2 linked regions of the Actinomadura luzonensis genome follow. The protein of the gene in region 2 interacts with the protein of the main gene of each other region in a pairwise test. Links are inferred from orthologs where the notes say so. Each region holds a gene or a part of one and is shown on either strand. Other genes may lie near its edges. The genes, in order: MF672_RS15235 and rlmB.

Region 1 (3,263 bases), 130 kb from region 2 along the record:
GAGCGCCAGCGTGGTCTCGCGGTCGGTGGTGTAGAGGTGGCCGTAGGAGACCCCTGAGCCGCGCGGCACGCGCTTGACCAGCGCGGCCCGCGCCACCAGCGTCATCGCCGGGCGCAGGCCGAAGCCGCCCTGCTCGGGGATCGGGCTCAGGCCGTACATCGCGATGCCCGGCCGGACCAGGTCGTAGCGGGCCTCGGGCAGGGTCAGGCCGGCCGCGGAGTTGGCCAGGTGCCTGATCACGTGGGAGCCGGCCGCGCCCGCCTGCTCGGCCAGCTTCAGCGCCTCCTCGTACGCCTCCAGCTGCTGCGTCACCGAGGGATGGCCGGGGACGTCGGCGCAGGCGAAGTGGGACCAGAGGCCGACGATCTCGACGACCCCCTCGGCCCGCAGCTCCAGCGCCCTGGCCAGCAGACCGGGCCAGGCGGCCAGCGGGGCGCCGCCCCTGCTCATGCCGGTGTCGGCCTCCAGGTGCAGCTTCGCGGCGCGGCCTGCGCGGCGCGCGGCGGCGGCGATCTCGTCGAGCAGCCGCACGTCGGCGGCCGACAGCTCGACGTCGTGCCGCAGGGCCTCCTCCAGCGGCTCGCCGGGGGTGATGAGCCAGGCCAGGACGGGGGCGCTCACGCCGCCCGCGCGCAGCTCCAGCGCCTCCCTGACGAACGCGGTGCCGAGCCGGCTCGCGCCGCCCTCCAGCACGGCCCGCGCGCACGGCACCAGCCCGTGCCCGTAGGCGTCGGCCTTGACGGCGCCCATCAGCTCGACGCCCGTGCGCTCCTTGAGCAGGGCGACGTTGTGCCTGATCGCGGCCAGGTCGACGCGTGCCTCGGCGGGCGTGGCCATCGAGGAGTACATCCTTCCAGTGTGGCAGCTCACCGCCGTGGTCGAGCGCGATTTTCGCCCTCCGGGGGACGCCGGGCGGAAGATTCCGTCAGGTCCGGGCCGTCAGGTCCGGGCCGTCAGGGCGCGGACGGCGGCGGGCACGGCGGTGGCGACGTCGGCCGCGGCCAGGGGGGCGCCGTCGGCGGCCAGCCGGCCGGCCAGCCCGTGCAGGTAGGCGGCGCACGACCCCGCGTCGTACGGGCCGAGCCCCTGCGCCAGCAGCGCGCCCGCCACCCCCGACAACACGTCGCCGGTGCCGCCGGTGGCCAGCCAGGACGTGCCCGTCGGGTTGACCCGGACCGGCCTCGACTCCTCGGCCACCACCGTGGTCGAGCCCTTGAGCAGCACGGTCACGCCCAGCTCGGCCGCCGCCGCCCGGGCGTGCTCCAGCCGGGCCGCCTCGATGTCCTCGCGGCCGGCGCGGATCAGCCGGGCCAGCTCGCCGGCGTGCGGGGTGATGAGCGTGGGCGCGGAGCGCCGCAGCAGCGAGCGGTCGCCCGCCACCACGCTCAGCCCGTCGGCGTCCACGAGCACCGGCAGGTGGGTGCCGAGCACCTGGGCGGCCAGCTCGTGCGCCCAGTCGCCGGTGCCGAGGCCGGGCCCGAGCACCCATGCCTGCACGCGGCCGACGTCCTCGATCGAGGGCCGGTCGAGCGGCGTGATCACGGCCTCCGGCCAGGCGGCGCGCACCTGTGCCACGGGCTCGGCCGGGCCGGCGTAGCGCACCATGCCCGCCCCGGCGCGCAGCGCCCCGCCCACGGCCAGCACGGCCGCGCCGGTGTAGAGGTCGCTGCCGGCCAGCACGCCGAGCACGCCCCTGCGGTACTTGTCGGACTCGTTGCCGGGGCGCGGCAGCAGGCCGGCGACGTCGCCGTCGGTGAGCGCGGCCACGTCGGGGCCGGGCAGGTGGGGGCCGAGCCCGATGTCCACCAGCTCGACCCGGCCGGTGCGGGCCGCGCCCGGGTCCACCAGCAGGCCGGTCTTGAGCGCGCCCATGGTGACCGTCAGCCGGGCGCGCACGGCCGCGCCCTCGACCCGGCCGGTGCTCGCGTCCACGCCGCTCGGCACGTCCACGGCGACGACGGGCGCGCGGCCCGCGTTCGCCTCCTCCGCCAGCCCCGCGTACGGCTCCCGCAGCGCCCCCGACGCCCCGATGCCGACCAGCCCGTCCACGACCAGGTCGGCCGTCCCGAGCGCGTCACGCTCGGCGACCCGTCCCCCGGCCCGCAGGAACGCCGCCAGCCCCGCCTCGTGCGTCTTGGCCCCGGCGAGCACCGCCGCCACCCGGGCGCCGCGCCGGGCCAGCCGCTCGCCCGCCCAGAGGGCGTCGCCGCCGTTGTCGCCGCTGCCGACGAGCAGCACCACGCGGCTGCCGTAGACCTTGCCCAGCAGGGCGGCGCAGGCGGCGGCCAGCCCGGCGGCGGCGCGCTGCATGAGCGTGCCCGGCGGCAGCGTGGCCATCAGCGTGTGCTCGGCGGCGCGGATCTGGTCGGCGGTGTAGGCGGTGCGCATGATCCGAAACTATCCCTCCGCGATCACGTAGGCCACGGCCACGCCCGCGTCGTGGCTGAGCGAGATGTGCCAGCGCTTGACGCCGAGCTCGTAGGCCGTCTCGGCGACCCGGCCGCTGACCCGCAGCTCGGGCTTGCCCAGCTCGTCGCGGCACACCTCGGCCTCCTGGTGCCCCAGCCCGCGGGGTGCGCCGAGCGCCTTGGCCACGGCCTCCTTGGCGGCGAACCTGGCGGCCAGCGACTGCACCGGCAGCGGCCGCTCGCCCTCGGTGAACAGCCGCTCGCGCAGGCCCGGGGTGCGTTCGAGGGCGCGCTCGAAGCGCGCGATGTCCACCACGTCGACGCCGATGCCCAGGATCATGCCTTCATTAGAACAGCCCGCGCTCCCACGGGCCCCAGATCGCGAACGACCTGCCCTGCTTGGACTGCACGTTGACGTACAGCGTGTGCCCGCCGGGCCCGAACGTGGAGCCCGCGAACTCGGCGCCCGGGTCGCCGCTGATCGGCGCCAGGCGGCAGAAGTCGAACAGCCGCCCGGCCGGGGTGAGCCCGCGCAGGTAGTTGTCGCCGTCGCCGTCCTCGCACAGCACGAGCGTGCCGCGGCGGCTCACGGTGATGTTGTCGGGCAGGTCGAGCACCGCGGCGCGCGGCGACTCGTAGACGAGCCGGAGCCTGCGGCTCCAGGTCTCGTACGCCCACACCTGGCCGCGTCCCTTGCCGAAGCCCTCGGGCATCGGGTCGGCCGGGGAGGTGTCGCCGCCCTGGGTGGAGACGAAGTAGACGGTGCCCTGGTGGTACACCGCGCCCTCCAGCCGGGCGAAGATCGCCGCCCCCTTGGCCCGGCCCTGCCGGCCGACGGCCTGCACCGCCTCGTCG
Region 2 (3,239 bases):
CATCTGCATCGACCTGACCTGCGTCATGGCCGCCCGCGAACGCCAACGCGACAAGAAGACCCACCGAACCCGGCGCGGCCCGATCTCCTGGCCCGTCCTCGTCCTGACCGGCGGAATCGTTCTGTCACTGGCCGCCAACCTCGCCCAAGCCACACCGACCGTCTGGGGCTGGATCACCGCCGCAACCCCGGCCGGCGCCTTCCTCGTCGCGGTGTCGATGCTCGAACGCCGCGCCACGACCACCGGCACCGACACACCACAGGACGTCCCGCAGACGTCCTCACCTTCCGCGCAACCGTCCTCAACCGTCCCCGCAGAGTCCCGCGACGTCCCGGTTCGGCACCAGACCCGGCGCTCGTGGACTACGCCCGCCGCGTCGCTGACGAGCACCACGCCAAGCACGGTGAACCGATCTCCGCCGACTCCATCCGCGCCCGCCTGGGCGTCTCCGAACAGCTCGCCACCGACCTGCTCCCGCGTCGTGTCCCTCGACCCCAGCACGGTCAGAGTCTTCAAGGCCCACCGCGCCCGCCAGGACGAGGAACGCCTAAGGCTCGGCGAGTCCTGGAAGGGCGGCGGTGCGTACGTCTTTACGACTGGCTGGGGAGATCCGCTCTTCCCGGACACGCCCAGCTCGCTCATGCCCAAGCTCATCGAAACCCACAACAAGCAGAACCCGCGAGCCCAACTCCCCCATGCCCGCCTGCACGACCTCCGCCACATCCACGCGACGACGCTGCTCCTGGCCGGCGTTCCCGTCCACGTCCTCGCGGCCCGACTCGGCCACGCCGACCTGGCGATCACCCTCAGGATCTACGCCCACGTCATTCATGAGCAGGCCGCCACCGCTGCCGACGTCTTCGCCAAGGCCGTCACCGAATAGCGGCCGTGTTAGCACGCCCGTTAGCAAGATCCCGACATTGTCCTGACAAACGAAGAAGCCCCTGACGGCATGACGCCTGTTCAGGGGCTTCCTGGTGCAGAGCCGACGAGGGGAATCGAACCCCTGACCTTCTGTTTACAAGACAGATGCTCTGCCGATTGAGCTACGTCGGCGCGGCCTACCAGTGTAGACGCTAGAGACGTCTGTGACGAGCGACCTCGTACAACGCCACACCGGCCGCCACACCCGCGTTCAGGGACTCGGCGGCGGTGGCCATCGGAATGCGGGCCAGCACGTCGCACTGCTCGCGAACCAGGCGGGACAGGCCCTTGCCCTCGGAGCCGACCACGATGACGGCCGGCTCGGTCAGGAGGTCGACGTCGGCGATATCGGTGTCGCCGCCGCCGTCCAGGCCGATGATGAAGAGGCCGGCGTCGCGGTATTCGCGCAGGGCGGCCGTCAGGTTGGCGGCGCGGGCGACGCGGAGGCTGGCGAGGGTGCCGGCCGAGGTCTTCCAGGCTCCCGCCGTGACGCCGGCGGAGCGGCGCGACGGGACGAGCAGGCCGTGCGCGCCGAACGCGGTGGCGGAGCGGGCGATGGCGCCGAGGTTGCGGGGGTCGGTCACCGAGTCGAGGGCGACGATCAGAGGGGTCTCGGCGGCGTCCTGCGCCAGCTCCACCAGCTCGGCCGGGTGGGCGTAGTCGTACGCCGGGATCTGGAGGGCGATGCCCTGGTGGACCGCGCCTTCGGTCAGGCGGTCGAGCTTGTCACGGGTGACTTCGAGCAGGGCGATGCCCTGCTCGGCGGCGATCTTGATGGAGTCGCGGACGCGATCGTCGTTGTCGACGCGCTGCGCCACGTAGAGAGCCGTGCACGGGACGCCTGCCTGCAGGGCCTCCAGGACCGGGTTCCGGCCGCCGATGTACTCCGGGGCGTCCTCCGAACGACGCTGGCGGCCCGCCGCAGCCGGACGCCGGGTGCCGGTGCCGCCCGTACGCTCCTCGCGGGCGATGCGTTCGGTGCGCGCCTTGTCCTTGTACCAGTGGCGCATCTCGGCAGGCGGGGTGGACCCCTTGCCCGCGAGCCCGCGGCGCTTCTGACCGCCGGTGCCCTTGGACGGGCCCTTCTTCTTCGCGGGCCTGCCCGAAGCCCTACCGCCTGCTGCCATGTCCATAAGGGTACTCGGGCCGTCATGCGCCTCATCCCACTCAGTCATACCGGGGGCCAGGACGGGGTGGTGGGCTCAGGAGGTCGTCGGTCCGCGGACGGAGCCGGGCCTCGGCGTCGTCCGGGGTGTCAGGCGCCTGACGGGGGCCGGCCTCCAGGACGGGACGCCGGCACGCCGTCACGCTGCGCGGAGGTTCGGATTCCGCGCGAACCGGCTCCGACCTGGGGCTGGATGAGCCACCGAGCACGTACGTCCGCGGATCGGCCGTTGGCGGGCGCTCCCGCAGCCTCCGTACGCCGGTCCGGTCATGCCTGCCCGGGCTGCCTCCGCGACTGGGGCTGCGGGGCACGGAACATGCTGACCAGGGCGAGGATGGCCTGCGGAGCCCCGCTGGCCTGGGCACGGTGTTCCCTGACGGCCTGCCCGAACGTCGTGCGGCCGGCGGCTATGTCGATCAGGACCTCGTCGTCGATCTCCAGGACGGCGTCAGGACGTTGCGCCGGGCCGACGATCGTCTCGATGGTGCCGTTCTCGACGATGGCGTGGAAGACCTCGCCCGAGATGCGGAACTCGTAGATCGCCCGCACGTCCTCGGCGGCACTCGGATCGAAGTACGCGCGCAGGCCGAGGACCGCCCAGCCGCCGTGGAACGCCTCGCCCTCGCGGCGCTCGCCCATCGCCCACTTCATGCCCCACTTGGCCAGCTCCAGGATCGCGGGGCCGAGCTCGTCGCCGGCCTCCGTCAGCGCGTAGGCGGGAGTGCGGGCGGGCGGCGGCAGGGTGATCTTGCGGATGAGGCCCTCGTGCTCAAGATGCTTCAGGCGGGCGGCGAGGAGGCCGGTGCCCAGGCCGCGCAAGCTGTTCTGGAAGTCGGAGAACCGCTTCGGGCCGGTCAGCAGGTCGCGGAGGATGAGCAGCGTCCAGCGCTCGCCCACGATGTCCAGGGTCCTGGCGGTGGCGCAGAACTGGTTGTACGTACGGTCCACTTCAGCAGTTTAATCAGCGGCTTCCGGTTCCTGAACCGAGTGATTCTGCGGCGAGGGAGAGGAGGAGCGTGGCGAGGGCTTCCGGGGCGGCCACCATGATGTCGTGGGGTCCGTCGATGGGGATGGTGTCGTAGCCGATGGCCTGGCCGAGTCGTTCGAAGGGGTAGGTCTGGGGGCGGCAGTGGATCGCGGTGCCGGGGAT

The links.
Region 1: the proteins of rlmB (region 2) and MF672_RS15235 interact in binary tests that used the Escherichia coli proteins (3 or more experiments, as listed by UniProt). The link is inferred for Actinomadura luzonensis from one-to-one orthologs.

Annotation. Positions count from the first base shown.
Region 1 is NZ_JAKRKC020000001.1:3,110,529-3,113,791, reverse strand. Bases 165-3,120 are described here. They hold MF672_RS15235 (NAD(P)H-hydrate dehydratase), read right to left. Parts: upstream 2,389-3,120; coding sequence 940-2,388; downstream 165-939. Other genes in these bases: MF672_RS15225 (alkaline phosphatase PhoX), read right to left, coding at 2,756-3,120; MF672_RS15230 (holo-ACP synthase), read right to left, coding at 2,398-2,748; alr (alanine racemase), read right to left, coding at 165-837. Also shown: more of alr, read right to left, coding at 1-164; more of MF672_RS15225, read right to left, coding at 3,121-3,263. UniProt on the Escherichia coli protein: Bifunctional enzyme that catalyzes the epimerization of the S- and R-forms of NAD(P)HX and the dehydration of the S-form of NAD(P)HX at the expense of ADP, which is converted to AMP.
Region 2 is NZ_JAKRKC020000001.1:2,982,402-2,985,640, reverse strand. The notes cover bases 65-2,996. They hold rlmB (23S rRNA (guanosine(2251)-2'-O)-methyltransferase RlmB), read right to left. Parts: upstream 2,052-2,996; coding sequence 1,077-2,051; downstream 65-1,076. Other genes in these bases: MF672_RS14520 (winged helix-turn-helix transcriptional regulator), read right to left, coding at 2,357-2,996; MF672_RS14535 (DUF2637 domain-containing protein), read left to right, coding at 65-883. In the rest of the region: more of MF672_RS14535, read left to right, coding at 1-64; more of MF672_RS14520, read right to left, coding at 2,997-3,037; MF672_RS14515 (alpha/beta fold hydrolase), read right to left, coding at 3,051-3,239. UniProt on the Escherichia coli protein: Specifically methylates the ribose of guanosine 2251 in 23S rRNA.